DNA from 4 places in the Microbacterium sp. NPDC057658 genome. Region 2 is predicted to be linked to each of the others. Evidence: predicted binding sites of a transcription regulator. Region 2 holds the regulator's gene; each other region holds the start of a gene.

Region 1 (4,218 bases), on a different contig from region 2:
GACGGCGATCTGCATCCCGGCCTTGCGGCGCTTGACGGCGGCCAGGTGCCCGAGCGTCCCGTAGAGCTTCCCGGCGGCGTTGTCCCGGACGGCGCAGGTGTTGATGATCACCACGTCGGCCTCGGCTCCGGCCTCGGCGCGGATGTAGCCAGCGCTCTCCAGGGATCCGGACAGACGCTCGGAGTCGTGGACGTTCATCTGGCAGCCGAAGGTGCGCACTTCGTAGGATCGCTGGCGCCCGTCATCGTCGACGGCCGCCGACGACGCGCTGATGATCGTCGGTTCACTGCGGGGGATAGTCATGATGCTCCCATTGTACGAGCGTCGCCGAGAGCAGATCGCGTGCGAACCGTCAGTCGGAATCCACGAACCGGACGCCGGAGACGCCCCCGCCGAACGAGGCTTCCCGCAGCGCCGTCTTCGCCGCGTTCATGGCGACCGATCCCCCGTACCCGCGGCGCGACAGCTGCCCGACCAACCGGCGGAGCGCCGCGTCGGGGTCGAGGCGTCCCATCGAACGCGCTTTGGTCCGGGCGAACTCCAGTGCCCGCTCCGCATCGTCGTCGGGCAGCTCGTCGAGCGCGGCGTCGATGACGTCACGAGGAATGCCCCGCTGCGCGAGCGCTCGAGACAGCGCGACCCGCCCCTGGCCCTTGCGTTCGACGCCGGACGTGACGAGGAGCTCGGCGAGCACGGCGTCGTCGAGGTATCCGCGCCGTACGAAGTCGTCGACCACGTCTTCGACGGCGTCCGTCGCAAGCCCGTGCCCTTTCAACACCAGCCGGGCCTCGGAGACGGACAGCGACCGCGTGCGGAGCTTCCGCACCAACGATTCCTCCGCCGTCGCTCGGATCTCCGCCGCCGAGGGGCCGTTCTCCGCGCTCTCGCCCCCTCCGGGCGATCGGGACGCATCGCCGACGGCGCGCAATGTGGTGGTCTTCCCGCCTCGGGAAGCGGCCCGCGCCGCGGCACCCCGGGCGGGGTGCCTCGCGCTGGGAGAACCGTCGTCGACCGACGGGGACCCTGCCGACGCGGGCTCGTGCCACGTCGAGCGCCAGAGTCCCGCCCCGTCCGCGGGCGGCCCCGACCGCGCAGGCGGCGCGGACGACGACTCGTCTGCACCGCCTGCGGCCGGATGCTCCGCACGCGTGGGTCCGCCGAAGAGAGGGATGATGGGGGCGATCCGCTCGGAATCGCCCCCACGCTGGTCACTCATCAGGCCGGGCGACGCTCGGCCAGCTCATCAGCACCCGGAGCCGCGGCCGGGCCGCCGATACCGAGCTTCTGCTTGATCTGACTCTCGATCGCCAGGGCGATGTCGGCGTTGTTGAGCAGGAACGTGCGCGCGTTCTCCTTGCCCTGGCCCAGCTGATCGCCGTCGTAGGTGTACCACGATCCCGACTTCTTGACGATGCCGTGCTCGACGCCGAAGTCGATCAGGCTGCCCTCGCGGGAGATGCCGACGCCGTAGAGGATGTCGAACTCCGCCTGCTTGAAGGGCGGGGCCATCTTGTTCTTGACGATCTTGACGCGGGTGCGGTTACCCACGGCGTCCGTGCCGTCCTTGAGCGTCTCGATGCGGCGGATGTCCATACGCACGGAGGCGTAGAACTTCAGCGCCTTACCACCGGCAGTGGTCTCCGGGGAGCCGAAGAACACGCCGATCTTCTCGCGCAGCTGGTTGATGAAGATCATCGTCGTGTTCGTCTGGTTCAGACCACCGGTGAGCTTCCGCAGCGCCTGCGACATGAGGCGGGCCTGGAGACCCACGTGGGAGTCTCCCATCTCGCCCTCGATCTCCGCACGCGGCACCAGGGCCGCCACCGAGTCGACGACGATGAGGTCGATGGCACCGGAGCGCACGAGCATGTCGGCGATCTCGAGAGCCTGCTCACCCGTGTCGGGCTGCGAGACGAGAAGGGCGTCGATGTCGACGCCGAGCTTCGCGGCGTAGTCGGGGTCGAGCGCGTGCTCCGCGTCGATGAATGCCGCGATACCGCCGGCCCGCTGGGCGTTGGCGATGGCGTGCAGCGTCAGCGTCGTCTTACCCGAGGACTCCGGGCCGTAGATCTCGACGATGCGGCCACGCGGCAGACCTCCCACGCCGAGGGCGACGTCAAGGGCGATGGAGCCGGTGGGGATGACGGCCACAGGGGCACGCTCATCGCTGCCCAGCCGCATGACCGAGCCCTTTCCGAACTGGCGGTCGATCTGGGCGAGGGCGGTCTCGAGGGACTTCTCGCGGTCGGCGGGTGATGGCATGGTGTGCTCCTTCTGCGCGTGTGCTGCCGCCTGTAGGCTGTCGCGGCTCTTCCGGCGGAAGGAACTCTCCGACAAGGCGTATGGCTTTTCAGCCTGGACCTCACGGTACGGCGGGCCTCCGACATTGCGTCGAGGAGCCGCGGATCGTGGGGACCAGAACCGTCTGACCACTTGTGCAGAAGACTACGCCTGGTTCGAACAGATTTTCGACAACACGCCGGTCCGGCGTGTCGGACTTCCGCACACCCGGGAAGCCGCCGTCACCGGCCGCGCGGCTCCAGACGCCCCACGCCGTGGCGACGGGATTCGGGGACATCCATGTCGGCGCAGAGCGCGAGCCAGATGTCGCGCGGAGGTACCCCGGCTTCGAGAGCCTCGAGCGCCGTTCGTCCCCCCATGCCGGAGAGCACGAGGTCATTCACCAGAGAAGAGGCTCGGGTATGGAACTCGGCGTCGACGGCGCGCAGGAACTCACTGCGTCGCATAAGGGTGATCTCCGCGTGTCAGCGGAGCGAGAGCTCGGGCTCCACGGACGCGACCAGGTCGTCCGGAACGACGTCCGGGAAGACCTGGATTCCTTCGAGCACCGAGATGCGGTCCCCGACCTCGCGCATGATCGTGGAGATGGGGACGTCGAGCGCCTCTGCCACCGAGGCGAGGATCTCGCTCGAGGCCTCCTTCTGTCCGCGCTCGACCTCACTGAGATAACCGAGAGCGACGGATGCCTTGCTCGCGACCTGCCGGAGCGTCCGCCCCTTCTGCAGACGGAAGTCCCTCAGCACGTCGCCGATCTCCTGTCGTACAAGAATCATCGGAACCTCCTCCGCAGTTCGTGAATCGAGGTCTCCCTCGAAGAGACGGCCAGTCTAGTCCTCCTGGCTTGCACAGAATCTACCCTTGCACTCTGTGGTTTAAATGTGAGCACATCCGTATCAACATGACGCGGCGGGTCGCTATTCCCGCAGCGCAGCAGCCAGCACGTCGAGGACCGCCGCGACCGTCTGTGCTCGCACCGCTTCGCGGTCCCCTTCGAAGCGGAACGGTCGGGTCCGGCTCACCGTCGGGGTGACCACGCCGATGTGGACGGTGCCCACGGGCTGCCCATCCGGGGACTCCGGGCCCGCGATCCCCGTGGTGGACACCCCGACATCGGCGGGGAGACCGTCCACCCCGACGGCCTCGCGCACTCCGGCAGCCATCTGCCGCGCGACCTCCGGGTGCACCGGTCCGTATCGCTCCAATAGCTCGGTGTCGACGCCGAGCAGCGTGTGCTTGACGGGGGTGGCGTAGGCGACGACGCCGCCGAGGAGCACCGCGGAGGCGCCGGGAACCGCGACGAGCGCCGCGCACACCGCACCGCCGGTGAGCGACTCCGCGACACCGAGGGTCCAGCCGCGCTCACGCAGAGCTTCCAGAGCCTCGGCCGGCGTCGTGCCGCTCATCGGCTCTGACGCGCGCCGCGCACCTGCGCGACGATGTAGTCGATCCCGCTGACGACGGTGAGCACGAGCACGATGACCATGAGGACGGTCGTCACGACGGTCCACGGGCCGAGCCCGATGAACACGTGCAGCGGCAGGAGAGCCCAGCCGAGGGCGACGCCCTGGAAGGCCGTCTTGATCTTGCCCATCCAGGCGGCCGCGACAACGTGCTCGCTCGCGACGACCAGCCGGTGGATGGTGATCCCCCACTCGCGGACGAGGATGATCACGACGATCCACCAGGAGACCTCGCCCAGGATCGCCAACCCGACGAATCCGGCGCCGGTGAGGAGCTTGTCCGCGATCGGATCCCAGAGCTTGCCGAAGTCGCTGACGATGTCGTAGCGACGTGCGAGGTAGCCGTCGACCCAGTCGGTCGAGATGGCGACGATGAAGAGGACGGCGGCAATCCAGCGCACGGTGAGATCGGCGAGGCCGTACGTCCCGCCGACGAGCAGGAGGACGAAGAACACCA
Region 2 (4,218 bases):
CCTGGCTCGCCTTCGCGGATCAGAAGGTGCAGCAGGTCGTGACCCTCGCCCGCGGCCTGTCCGAAGGGCGCACGGCGATCGGGGCCGAGCTGGACGCCGCGACCGCTGCGCTGCAGGACCGCCTGACCGCTCCCGGTGTGCGCGACGGTGCGGTGCGTTCCCGTGCGCTGAGCGACGCCGACTTCGCCCGTGCCCCGTACCAGGAGCGGGAGGAGGCGCAGAACGCCCTCGGCCTGCCGGCGCTGCCCCTGACCACGATCGGCTCCTTCCCGCAGACCGGCGACATCCGCCGCGCCCGCGCCCAGTTCCTCCGCGGCGAGATCCCCGAGGACGACTACGAGGAGTTCCTGCGCCGTGAGGTCGCGGCGGTCGTCTCCCTGCAGGAGGACCTCGGTCTCGACGTCCTCGTGCACGGTGAGCCGGAGCGCAACGACATGGTGCAGTACTTCGCGGAGAACCTCGACGGCTTCGCGGTCACGCAGCACGGCTGGGTGCAGTCGTACGGCTCGCGAGCCACGCGCCCGTCGATCCTCTGGGGAGACGTCTCGCGTCCCGCGCCCATCACGGTCGGCTGGTCGGCGTACGCGCAGTCGCTCACGGCGAAGCACATGAAGGGGATGCTCACGGGCCCCGTCACGATCCTCGCGTGGTCCTTCGTCCGCGACGACCAGCCGCTGGGGGAGACGGCGAACCAGGTGGCGCTCGCGCTCCGCGATGAGATCGCCGACCTGGAGGCCGCGGGCATCCAGGTGATCCAGGTCGACGAGCCGGCGCTCCGGGAGCTGCTCCCGCTGAAGCAGGCCGACCAGCCGGCGTACCTCGACTGGTCCGTCGCCTCGTTCCGTCTGGCCACGGGCGGCGCTGCGGCGGCGACCCAGGTGCACACCCACCTCTGTTACTCGGAGTTCGGCGTCGTGATCGACGCGATCCGTGCGCTCGACGCGGACGTCACGTCCATCGAGGCGGCCCGGAGTCGCATGGAGGTCGTCGCGGACATCGCCGAGGTGGGCTTCGACCACGGCATCGGCCCCGGCGTGTACGACATCCACTCGCCGCGCGTGCCCACCGTGGAGGAGGTCGAGTCCCTGCTGCGGCGTGCGGTGGAGGAGATCCCCCTCCGTCAGCTCTGGGTGAACCCGGACTGCGGTCTGAAGACCCGCGGATACGCCGAGACCACGGCGTCGCTGCGGAACATCGTCGAGGCCACGCGGCGCGTGCGCGAGGACGTGGTGGTCACCGCCTGACGCGGTCGTCCCCGGACACACGAAGGCCCTCCCGGTGCGCCCGGGAGGGCCTTCGTTGTTGTCTCACCGACGATGCGGGGACTCAGACGGCGCGCATGACCGCGACGACCTTGCCGAGCACGACCGCCTCGTCGCCCAGGATCGGCTCGAAGGCAGAGTTGCGGGGGAGCAGCCACGTGTGACCGTCGCGACGACGGAGCACCTTGACGGTGGCCTCGCCGTCGAGCATGGCAGCCACGATCTCGCCGTTCTCCGCCGTGTTCTGCGAGCGCACGACGACCCAGTCGCCGTCGCAGATGGCGGCGTCGATCATCGACTCCCCGGAGACCTTGAGCATGAACAGGTCGCCCTTGCCGACGAGCTGCCGGGGGAGCGGGAAGATCTCCTCGACCTGCTGATCCGCCGTGATCGGCACGCCCGCGGCGATACGCCCCACCAGTGGGACCAGTGCGGCATCGCCCACGGGGGTCGCCACGTCCGCCGGGTTCTCCGCGCCCGTGCCGGGCAGGTCGATGAGGACCTCCATGGCACGCGTCTTGCCCGGGTCGCGACGCAGGTAGCCGCTGAGCTCGAGCTGACCGAGCTGGTGGGTGACGCTGGACAGCGACTTGAGCCCGACGGCGTCGCCGATCTCGCGCATGCTCGGCGGATAGCCGTTCTGCGCGATCGAGGCCTGGATGACCTCGAGGATCGCCATCTGCTTCGGGCTGAGGCTCTTGCGACGGCGGGTGCGCGGCGCCTCGGACTCGAGGGCTGAGGTGTCGCTCATGGTGCTCCTTCACTGCGTGATCCGACGTGCCGCTTCGAATGTCGGTGGCCCGTGGTGGGGTGTCCTTATCGAAACCGTATCCGAGAAAAGCGCCGATCTGGAAGATCTGTTCGAGCGTGTCGGCTGATTCGCGGGGCATGGTTTCGAAGACAGCTTGACAGATGTTCGAACTCGAAGATATCTTCGGAACGTAGCTTCGCATCCACGGCTCCCGGCCGAGGCGCGGATGCGAAAGCTACGCCAACCTCCCCGGGCTCCGGCGCCGGGACAGTAAGGAGCAGACATGAGCAGCATCAGCCTCAGCACCGCGACCGCCCTCCCGGCATCGGCCCGTCCGGCCACCCGGCTGCGGATCACGGCACGCGGCCGTCGCACTCTGCTCGCGCTCGCGTCGGTCCCGCTCGCGGCGGGCATCGCCTTCGCCGCGCTCAGCGGGGGCAGCGCGACCGCCTCCGGCGCGGACGCGCCGGCCGTCTCCGTCGAGACCGTCACGGTCATGCCCGGCGACACCCTCTGGTCGATCGCGAGCAGCATCGCTCCCGAGGCCGACCCGCGGGATGTCATCGGTGAGATCACCCGCATGAACCTGCTGCGCGGCGGGGAGCTCCAGGTCGGCCAGGAGCTCGCACTGCCGGCGCGGTACACCGACTGACGCCGAGTCCTCCCGGCCGAATCGTCACGATGACCTCGGCTCTCCCTGCTCCTCTTAAGATGGGAAGGGTGACCTTCTCCCTCAACGATCTCCCGCTCCGCGACGATCTGCGCGGACTCACCCCATACGGAGCGCCGCAGGCCCCGCTGCCGGTGGCGCTGAACGTCAACGAGAACACGCATCCGGTTCCCGACGAGGTCGCGAGCGACATCCTCGATGACATCGCCGTGGCGATCCGAGACGTGAACCGGTACCCGGACCGCGAGTTCACGACGCTGCGGGAGGCGTTCGCCGACTACCTGGGTCACGGCCTCACGCCGGAGCAGATCTGGGCGGGCAACGGGTCCAACGAGGTGCTGCAGCACATCTTCCAGGCGTTCGGCGGGCCGGGACGCACGGCCTTCGGATTCGCGCCCACGTACTCCATGTACCCGCTCATCGCGAAGGGGACGGGCGCGTCCTGGATCGCGGGCACCCGTCAGCCCGACTACACGGTCACCCCGGAGGAGGCGGCGCAGCAGGTGCGCGCGGCCGACCCCGACATCGTGATCCTCTGCTCGCCGAACAACCCGACCGGCACCCCGCTGGGGCTCGACGTCGTGGAGGCCGTCTACGAGGCGGCCCGCGGCGTCGTGATCGTCGACGAGGCCTACCAGGAGTTCGCGCCACGGGATGCGGCGTCGGCCCTCACCCTCCTGGAAGGACGGCCGCGCCTCGCCGTCTCCCGAACGATGAGCAAGGCCTTCGCCTTCGCCGGCGCCCGCGTCGGCTACCTCGCGGCCGACCCGGCGTTCATCGACGCGCTCCGGCTCGTGCGACTGCCGTACCACCTCAGCGCTCTGACGCAGGCCGCCGCGGTCGCCGCCCTCCGCAACGCCGACGTCATGCTCGGCATGGTGCAGGAGATCGTGGAGCAGCGGGACCGCATCACGGCGACGCTCGAAGCCCTCGGGTACACCCCGCACCTCTCGTGGTCCAACTTCGTGCTGTTCGGCGGCGTCGCGGATCCGCAGACGACGTGGCAGCAGCTGTACGACCGCGGTGTGCTCGTCCGCGACGTCGGCATCCCCGGCCACCTGCGGGTGAGCGCCGGCACGGAGGCGGAGACGACGGCGTTCCTGGACGCCCTGGCCTCGATAGGATCGGCATCATGACCATCCCCGCGCCCACCGCACGCACCGCGAGCCGCGTGCGCAGCACGTCGGAGTCCACCGTCGAGGTCGAGCTGAACCTCGACGGCACCGGTGCGAGCCGCATCGACACCTCGGTGCCGTTCTTCGACCACATGCTCACGGCGTTCGCCAAGCACTCGCTGACGGATCTCACCGTGCGGGCCTCCGGGGACACCCACATCGACGCGCACCACACCGTGGAGGACGTCTCGATCGTGCTCGGCCAGGCGATCCTGGCCGCCCTCGGAGACAAGTCCGGCATCTCCCGGTACGGCGACGCCCTCGTCCCCCTGGACGAGGCGCTCGCGCAGGCGGTCGTCGACATCTCCGGCCGCCCCTACCTCGTGCACGAGGGGGAGCCCGCGGGCTTCGAGCACCACC
Region 3 (4,218 bases), 100 kb from region 2:
CGGAGGCGGCATACAGCACCCGGGTGATCAGTGTGCTTCCGACGCCGAACGAGGCCATGCCCTGCGCGAAGACGAGGAACAGCAGGGGTATCGGCTGCGTCGCGACCGCCGCCAGGACGATCCAGCCGCCGAGGAGCAGCGGGCCGCCGACCGCGAGGAGGACACCGGCATGTCGATCGGCGAACCGACCCGCGATGGTCACGCCGAGGAACGAGCCGATGCCGAACAGGACCAGCGCGAGCGGGACCGCAGCGTCGGGCAGGCCCGCGACCTCGGTGACGATCGGCGCGAGGAACGTGAAGACCGCGAAGGTCCCCGCGTTCACCAGGGCCGCCAGGGTCATCGCGAGGGCCAGGCGCGGTGTCCCCAGGAGCGCGAGCTCCGTGCGGAGGGCCGGTTCCTTCCGGGGGAGTGGTGCCGGGGCGGGGTCAGGCTCCGTGCCCGGGATCGTCGTCGGCACGCCGCGGAGGATTCCGAGCAGCGCAGGGAGGCAGAGGAGCGCGACAGCGGCGAAGGTCGCCCGCCAGCTCAGCGCGGTGCCGAGGATGGCGCCCACAGGGACGCCGACGATGGTGGCGACGGTCGTCCCGGAGAGCAGCACCGCGAGCGCTCGTCCGGTGCGCTCGCGGGGGACGAGGAGGGTCGCCGTGCGCAGGGCGACGGCGAGGAAGCCGGCGTTCGCGAGGGCGCTGAGTACGCGCGTGACGAGCAGAAGCTCGAACAGGGACGTCACCGCGCCGACGGCATGGCAGGCGGCGAAGAGCACGAGGCAGGCGACGAGTGTGCGGCGTGGGGGCCAGCTGCGCGCGAACGCGGCCATGGCGGGTGCGCCGATGACCATGCCGACCGCGAAGGCGGAGGTGAGGAGGCCCGCCGTGCCGACCGGGACGTCGAGCTCGTGCGCGATCGCGGGGAGGAGTCCCGCGAGCATGAATTCGGAGGTGCCCATGACGAAGACCGCCAGGGCAAGGGCATAGAGGGGGAAAGGCATCGAGTGCTCCGAGGTGAGAGGGAAGAGGAATGCTTCTCGTCACCACGGTCAGCGCCCGGGTCACCGGCGCGCGCCCGCCGGCAGGGCGGACGAAGGGATCAGCGGTTCGCGGGGCTGACGGTGTGACCGGCAGCCCCCGACCTGTCTGATTCGGGGCTCGACATGCCCTCCACTCTAGGGCTGACGGCGGGAGACCACGGAGGTTCCTCGGCGAAGGTGACGGTGTGCGGAGGCGGCGGTCGGTCGATGTAGGTCCGGCCGGTGGGGCTCGTCCACTCCAGAACGCCGCCCGGCCCCTGCTCGACGTGCCACGGGGAGTGGTGTTTGAGCATGTGATGTCGTCGGCAGAATGTCGCGAGGCTGTCGTGCGCGGTCTCTCCGCCGAGCGCCGCATCGTGATTGTGATCGAGGTCACACTTCCGCGGTGCGAGGCCGCAGCCCGGGAAGCGGCAGCGTTGATCGCGGGCCCGCAGGTGTCGGCGGAGGTCTTCGCTCGGGCGATACCGGTCGACGGCCAGCAGCGCCCCGCTGATCGGGTGGGTGAGCACCCGGTCCCAGCCGCTCGCCGCGCCGGCCAGACGGCGGGCCGTGGCCGGATCGATCGGGATGACCCCGTCCAGCTCGGCGGCGAGGATCCGAGTGCCCTCTGTCGTCCGTTCCTGCTCCCCGTGCATCAGCGTCAGCACCGGCACGGTGACCTCGACGCGCGCCCGAAGCTCCGAGAGCAGCCCCTCTTCCGAGTCATGGCCCGCCGGAGCGCCGGTCAGGACGAGGTCGGCGAGCAGATCCGCGCGCAGCTGATCCACGGTCCTGTCGTCGAGGATGCTCTCCTCCGCCTCCCGACGCCGTGCCTGCGCGTTCTCCTCCCGCACGGCATGCGCCATCTGGGAGAGCCGGTCGTACATCCCGTGCACGAGCGCCGCGGGGCCACGCGCGCCGAGCTCGGCCATGCCGTCCTCGAGATCGGTCACCCAGACGCGGCGCAGCTCCCTGGCGTCACGATGTCGCTCGACGAGGGTCCGCTCCCGGAACCGGTCGGCCAGTCGGCGCACGAGTCGGCGTATCCGGTTCGGAGATTCCGCAGCGGCCACCTCGATCGCCTCCGCCGCGAAACGCGAACGGTCGTCCGGGTCATGGAGGTGAGCCCCCGCCTCCACGATCACGCGTGCATGCGCGGCGCTGATCCGCCCGGCGCCCTGAGCCTCCCAGACGGCGGGGAACCGTTCGACCAACCAGGACGCATCGGACATCCGCCGCTCGATCGTGCGGTCGCTGACGCGCTGTGCGGCCCCGATCTCCGCGGCGACCGTGCGGATCGCCATGTCGCCGCCGTCCGGATGCCGAGCCTGCCGGGCGATGTCGACCGCCAGTCGCCCCGCCATCGCGAGCAGTCCGTCGCGGGCCGCCTGCATGCTGCTCAGCGTCTTCTCCGCCGCTTCCAGCCCCTCCACCAGATCGGCGAGCATCGCCATCTGGGAGTCGGTCGCGTCGAGCAGTGCGGGCATGACGGCAGTCCATCACCGACCACCGACATTCGAACGAAGATTCGAAGGATTCTGGCCGAAAGTCGTATCACGAAAGGATAACGACCGTGGTTGACTGGCTCCGTGCTCCTGAACGTCATCGAAGCCGGGGAGGGCGACCGCGTCGCCGTGCTGCTGCACGGCATGATGGGGTCCGCCGAGAGCTGGCACCGCGTGGTCCCGCTGCTCGTGGAACGCGGCTTCCGCGTGCTCGCGCTCGATCTGCCCGGCCACGGCCTCTCTCCGCGTGACCCGGAGCTCACGATCGAGACGGCGGCCGATGCCGTCGTCGCCACGCTCGCGCAGACGGCGCTCCCTCCGGGGGCAGGTTCCGCAGCGGGGGACGGGGCGGCCTCGCCGCTCGCCGTCGCCGTCGGGCACTCCTTCGGCGCCACCGTGCTCGCCGCCGCCGCGCCCCGCCTCGATCCGAGTCTCGCGGTCTACGTCGACGCGCCGCTCGCCCTCCAGGGCGGCCAGGACCGCGCCTCTCTCATCTCGCAGTACGAGCACGACCGCCGCGCGCGCATGTCGCCCGCCGAGCTCCGCCGGCTCCGGCCCTTCTACTCCGTCGACGATGCCACGGTCGAGGCGCGGGCGGCCGAGCGCTTCGATCCGCCGACCGCGGCCTCCGTCTCCTGCGGGGAGGACGGTCATTGGACCGCCGCCCCCGGCTCCATCGTCGTCCGCGCGGAACCCAGTGCCTGGGTCACCGACGAGGACGCGCGGCGGTTCGAGCATGGCGGGGTCACGGTGCGCAGCATCCCCGGGGCCGCTCACACCGTCTGGTACAGCCACTTCGAGGTCTTCACCGCCGCGCTGCCGGAGCTCTTCGCCCCGTCGCTGGTCTGACCGGGAGACCGTCCGACGCGGCGCGACTACCCTGGAGAGGACATGGCACATCTTCTCGGGGCCGAAGCCCTGCACCTCGAATACCCGACCCGCGTCGTCTTCGACGCCGTGACCCTCGGCATCGAGGAGGGCGACCGCATCGGCATCGTCGGCCGGAACGGCGACGGCAAGTCGAGCCTTCTCGGCATGCTCGCCGGCACGAAGCAGCCGGACTCCGGTCGGGTGACCGTCCGCGGCGGCACCCGCATCGGCGTGCTGGACCAGGCCGACACCCTCCCCGACGACATCACGATCGGCGCCGCCGTGGTCGGCGACATGGCCGAGCACGAATGGGCCGGTGACGCCCGCGTCCGCGACGTGATCGAGGGGCTGCTGACCGATCTTCCCTGGGACGCGCAGGTCGGCTCCCTCTCCGGCGGTCAGCGCCGCCGCGTGTCGCTCGCGAATCTGCTCACCGGGGACTGGGACGTCATCGCTCTCGACGAGCCGACGAACCACCTCGACGTCGAGGCGATCACCTGGCTCGCCGGGCACCTCAAGAAGCGCTGGCCCGCGAACGCCGGAGCCCTCCTCGTCGTGACCCATGACCGGTGGTTCCTCGACGAGATCTGCACCGAGACGTGGGAGGTGCACGACCGCATCGTGGAGCCCTTCGAGGGCGGCTATGCGGCGTACATCCTGCAGCGGGTCGAGCGCGACCGCATGGCGGCGGCGACCGAGGCGAAGCGGCAGAACCTCGCCCGCAAGGAGCTCGCCTGGCTGCGCCGCGGTGCCCCGGCCCGCACCAGCAAGCCCAAGTTCCGCATCGATGCGGCCAACGAGCTCATCGCCGACGTGCCCGAGATCCGCGACAAG
Region 4 (4,218 bases), on a different contig from region 2:
TGTCACGCCGCCGGGTACTGCAGGATCCACCGCGGGTCGACGTCGATGCGCACGGCGTCGCCGACGTCCCACCGGTGCGCGCTCGCCGCGGCCGGCACGCTCACCCGGAGCGTCGCATCGGCCGCCGACACCGTGTAGACGCTGTGGCTGCCGTGGTACGTGCGCTCCGCGACGGTGCCGTCGAGCGACGCCGTGCCACCGGCGGTGGCCGCGGACGGCGATGCCAGGTGCAGCTTCTCCGGCCGCACGTAGCTCTCGGCCGTGGCGTCGAGGCTCCCGCCGATCGCGACGAGCTGCGCGGGGGAGAGGCGGTTGTTCTCTCCGATGAACCGGCAGACGAAGGGGGTCGCGCTGCGGTCGTAGATCTCCTCGGGCGTGCCCACCTGCTGCAGCGTCCCGGCGTCGAGCACCGCGATGCGGTCGCTGAGGGTGAGCGCCTCCTCCTGGTCGTGCGTGACGTACACGGTGGTCACGCCGACCTCGTGCTGCAGCTCCTTGAGCTGTTCGCGCAGCTGCACGCGGAGCTTGGCGTCGAGGTTCGACAACGGCTCGTCGAGCAGCAGGATGCTGGGGGTGAGCGCGAGCGCTCGGGCGATGGCGACGCGCTGCTGCTGCCCGCCGGACAGCTCCGCCACGTTCTTCTCCAGCTGCGACGCGGCGAGCCCGGTGCGATCGGCGACCTCGTCCACGCGCCGCCGCTGCTCGGCCTTCGACACCTTCTGCACCGAGAGGCCGAACGCGATGTTCTCCCGCACGTTCATGCTCGGGAACAGCGCGTAGTTCTGGAACACCATGCCCACGCCGCGCTTCTCGCTCGGCACCCGGGTCACGTCGCGACCCGCGATGTGGATGCGACCGCCGGTGGGCTCGATGAACCCCGCGAGCGTGCGCAGGGCGGTGGTCTTGCCGCATCCGGACGGACCCAGGAGGGTGAAGAACTCACCCTCCTGGATCTCCAGATCGAGGTGCGAGACCGCACGGTGGTCGCCGAACACGACCTCGACGTCGTCGAAACGGATCATCGTCTTCTCTCTCTGCCGGTGCGGGACTGCGCGGGTCAGCCGATGTACTCGAGCGTGACCTTCTCGACCCAGGCGCCGAGGTTCTCGCTCACGAAACCGAAGTCGATGTCCTGACGGTCGAGCGTGCCCATGAGCTCGACGACCTCGGGGTTGGCCTTCTCGACAGCGCCCTCGTTCACCGGCATGGCGTTGAACTCCGCAGCGAACTCGCCCTGCACCTCGGCGCTGCCGAACCAGTCGATGAACTCCTGCGCCTTCTCCTCGTTGTCCGTGCCGTTGATCTGCGCGATCTGCTCGGTCACGTAGGGGACGCCGTACTCGGGCACGATCATGCCGGTGCTGGTGCCGTACTCCTCGTCGCGGGCGGAGATGCCGCTCGACGGCAGCACGCCGTAGTCCACCTCGTCGCGGGTGATGCGGGCGTAGAGGTCGGTGCCCTCCACGGCGGGGGAGCCGTTGGCGTAGTACGACTTCACCAGGTCCCAGCCCTCGTCGCTCACGCCGAGGTCGCCGTCCTCGTCGAGGTGACGGGTGAGCATGCTGGCGAGCACGAGCTGCGGGGTCGCCTGGCCGAGCGCGGGGTTGACCTCGTAGCGGCCGGCGAACGCCTCGTCGGTGTACAGGTCGTCGGGGTCGGTGGGCGCGTCGCTGATGCGGTTCTCGTCGTAGACCGTGACGATCGCCTGCTCCACGAGCGGCCAGAACGCGCCGTCCTTCGGGTCGCCGGCGTCCGCGGGCACCTCGCCGCTCCAGCTCGGCTCGTAGGCCGTGATGGCCTCTTCGGTCTTGAGCTGCTCGAAGAACATGTTGTTCAGGCCGAAGACCACGTCGCCGACGGGGTTGTTCTTCTCCGCGATGATGCGGTTCGTCAGGTCGGCGCCGCCGAGGCCCACGATCTCGATGTCGATGCCCGCGTCGGCCGCCTTCTCGGTGATCCACTCACCACGGCCGTCGCTGTTCGAGTTCGTGTAGACGATGAGGGTGTCCCCGGAGCCGCCGTCGCTGCCGCCCGCGTCTCCGTCGCCGCCCGCCGTGCATCCGGTGAGCGCGATCGCCGCCGCGGCCGTCGATCCGATGAGCGCCCAGCGCCTCTGCTGCCTGTCGGCCATGTTCGTCCCTTTCTCGCCTTCGAGGTGTGTCGATGCGACACTACCGGTTCTTGTGGTGAAGGCACAAAGATTGTCTGGTTTCGTGAGCGCGGTCGCGCGTCCGCACTCAAGATAGGCGCGCGGCGTGAACGCGAGGATGCGATGAGGTGAACGGGCGGGGGTCTGCGCCGGATCCGGACGCGAGATCCCTGTCGGTCGGGCGGAATGCCGGCATCCGTTAGAACAAATCTTCGAAAGTCGGGCCACTGGAAGATAAAATGAAGCATGTCGAAAATGTCCGGGTTGCGCGAGGCGATGGAGCGTCTCGACGAGGCGTGGGGCGCCGCGGGCGATGCGCCGGAGCTCTCCCGCGCGCAGCTCGTCGACGTCGCCGACGCGATCGGACTCCTGCGGCGCCGACTCGATGCACTGCACGTCGACGTGGCGGCTGGCATCGCCCGGGAGTCGCGCGCCGAGCTCGGGGCCGACAGCCTGGCGAAGCAACGCGGGTACCGCACGGCGGCGAAGCTCATCGCCGCGATGACAGGCATCTCGACGGGCGAGGCGCAGCGTCTGGTGAAGGTGGGAGAGGCGACCGCCCCGCGAAGCGACCTGCTCGGCGCGCCGCTGCCCGCACGGTACCCGCTCCTCCGGGAAGCGCTCGCGTCGGGTGCCCTCGGAGCGCCGGCGGCGGCACATCTCGTCGCGCTGCTGGATCGCTGCCGCGTGGCCGCCGGGGCGGAGCGCATCGCGGAGGCGGAGCGCGTGCTGACCGGTGCAGCCGAAGGGCTCGAGCTCGATGCGGTGCGCAAACTCGTCCTCCGCGCCGAAGCGTGGCTCGACCCCGACGGCGTGGCGCCGCGGGCGGAGGAGCAGCGCGCTCGGCGCGGACTGCGCATCTTCGAACGGGACGGCATGGTGCACCTGCACGCGCAGCTCGATGCCGAGACCGCGGCGCCGGTCGTCACCGCGATCCGCGGGCACGTGTCCGCCGTGTTCGCCGCGCGCCTCGATGCCCCTGACGCCGAGTCGCCGGACGCCGACCGGCGCTCGGTCGCGATGATCCAGGCCGATGCGCTGGCCCTCTTCTGCGGGCATGTGCTCGGGTGCGACGGTGATCGGGTGCCGCTCGCGGGGGCGACGGTGGTCGTGCGCGTGTCCCTCGACGATCTCCAGGCCGGCACCGGGTCGGCGACGATCGACGGGCTCGACCAGGTGATCGACATCGGCGCCGCGCGGCGGATGGCGGCCAGCGGCGGCGTCATCCCCTGCGTCCTCGGCGGGGCGAGCGAAGTGCTCGACTGGGGTCGCGAGAAGCGCCTCTTCACACGAGCCCAACGCCTGGCGCTCGCCGAGCGGGATGGCGGGTGCGCCATGTGCGGGCTCCCGCCGGGGATGACGAAGGCTCATCACCTCCGCTGGTGGCAGCGCGACCGAGGTCCGACCGATCTCTCGAACGGGATCCTGCTCTGCGAGACCTGTCACCACCGTATCCATGACAACGGGTGGGAGATCGTCATCGAGGGTTCCGGTGTGAGCGGCCGGCCGTGGTTTCTTCCGCCGCGGTGGGTCGACCCGGAGCGCACGCCGCGGCTGGGCGGACGGGCACGCTTCGATGTCGCGGCCTGAGTGCGGTGCGCAGGCACGCGAGTTCGGGCGCGGGGCGTTGTGGGGCTGTCAGCGGCGGAGGCGGGAGCGCACGCGTCGCGCGGTGCGTGCCAGGGCGTCACGCCAGGCGCCTCCGGGCCATTCCCGGTGCAGGCGCAGGCTGCCGTCGTCGTTCCGCACGAGTTCGACCCGCCGGCCCGCGAGAAGGGGCGAGCGGCCGAGGTGTGCGACCACGTCCGGGGCGGCCGTCAGTGGCGCCGTGAACACCCAGCCGGCCACGCGGACCGCGACCGACAGATCGGCGTCGCGCGCACCGTCCTCGCGGAACACCTTCATGGGGTCCACGGCGACGGGAACCGCGTCGAGGCGCTTCGGTCGGCGCCCGCCGACCTTGCGCTCCGAACCCGCGGTGGACTCCGCGGCCTGGCCCGGCTCCGGGGTGTCCTGCGCGACCACGTCGACCCGGTCGGCACGGCGCTCCTTGCGGGCGTTCAGCAGGC

What was found. The regulator LexA, encoded in region 2, represses DNA repair genes until DNA is damaged. The targets are predictions, from matches to a motif close to TCGAACANNTGTTCGA.
Region 1: the regulator LexA is predicted to act here: its motif matches at 2,457-2,472, upstream of recA (recombinase RecA).
Region 3: the regulator LexA is predicted to act here: its motif matches at 2,526-2,541, upstream of ACFU8V_RS15780 (DUF222 domain-containing protein).
Region 4: the regulator LexA is predicted to act here: its motif matches at 2,350-2,365, upstream of ACFU8V_RS03765 (DUF222 domain-containing protein).

Annotation. Positions count from the first base shown of each region.
Region 1 is NZ_JBHVHT010000001.1:1,954,759-1,958,976, reverse strand. Features, by position in the region: gene miaB (tRNA (N6-isopentenyl adenosine(37)-C2)-methylthiotransferase MiaB) at 1-303, opposite strand, end outside; gene ACFU8V_RS09245 (regulatory protein RecX) at 353-826, opposite strand; gene recA (recombinase RecA) at 1,216-2,262, opposite strand; gene ACFU8V_RS09235 (DUF3046 domain-containing protein) at 2,523-2,747, opposite strand; gene ACFU8V_RS09230 (helix-turn-helix domain-containing protein) at 2,766-3,074, opposite strand; gene ACFU8V_RS09225 (CinA family protein) at 3,216-3,704, opposite strand; gene pgsA (CDP-diacylglycerol--glycerol-3-phosphate 3-phosphatidyltransferase) at 3,701-4,218, opposite strand, start outside.
Region 2 is NZ_JBHVHT010000002.1:581,403-585,620, forward strand. Features, by position in the region: gene metE (5-methyltetrahydropteroyltriglutamate--homocysteine S-methyltransferase) at 1-1,244, shown strand, start outside; gene lexA (transcriptional repressor LexA) at 1,327-2,013, opposite strand; gene ACFU8V_RS16320 (LysM peptidoglycan-binding domain-containing protein) at 2,297-2,665, shown strand; gene ACFU8V_RS16325 (histidinol-phosphate transaminase) at 2,734-3,819, shown strand; gene hisB (imidazoleglycerol-phosphate dehydratase HisB) at 3,816-4,218, shown strand, end outside.
Region 3 is NZ_JBHVHT010000002.1:476,421-480,638, forward strand. Features, by position in the region: gene ACFU8V_RS15775 (Cmx/CmrA family chloramphenicol efflux MFS transporter) at 1-991, opposite strand, end outside; gene ACFU8V_RS15780 (DUF222 domain-containing protein) at 1,090-2,496, opposite strand; gene ACFU8V_RS15785 (alpha/beta fold hydrolase) at 2,599-3,363, shown strand; gene ACFU8V_RS15790 (ABC-F family ATP-binding cassette domain-containing protein) at 3,406-4,218, shown strand, end outside.
Region 4 is NZ_JBHVHT010000001.1:783,586-787,803, forward strand. Features, by position in the region: gene ACFU8V_RS03755 (ABC transporter ATP-binding protein) at 3-1,022, opposite strand; gene ACFU8V_RS03760 (extracellular solute-binding protein) at 1,058-2,131, opposite strand; gene ACFU8V_RS03765 (DUF222 domain-containing protein) at 2,396-3,739, shown strand; gene ACFU8V_RS03770 (glycosyltransferase family 2 protein) at 3,788-4,218, opposite strand, start outside.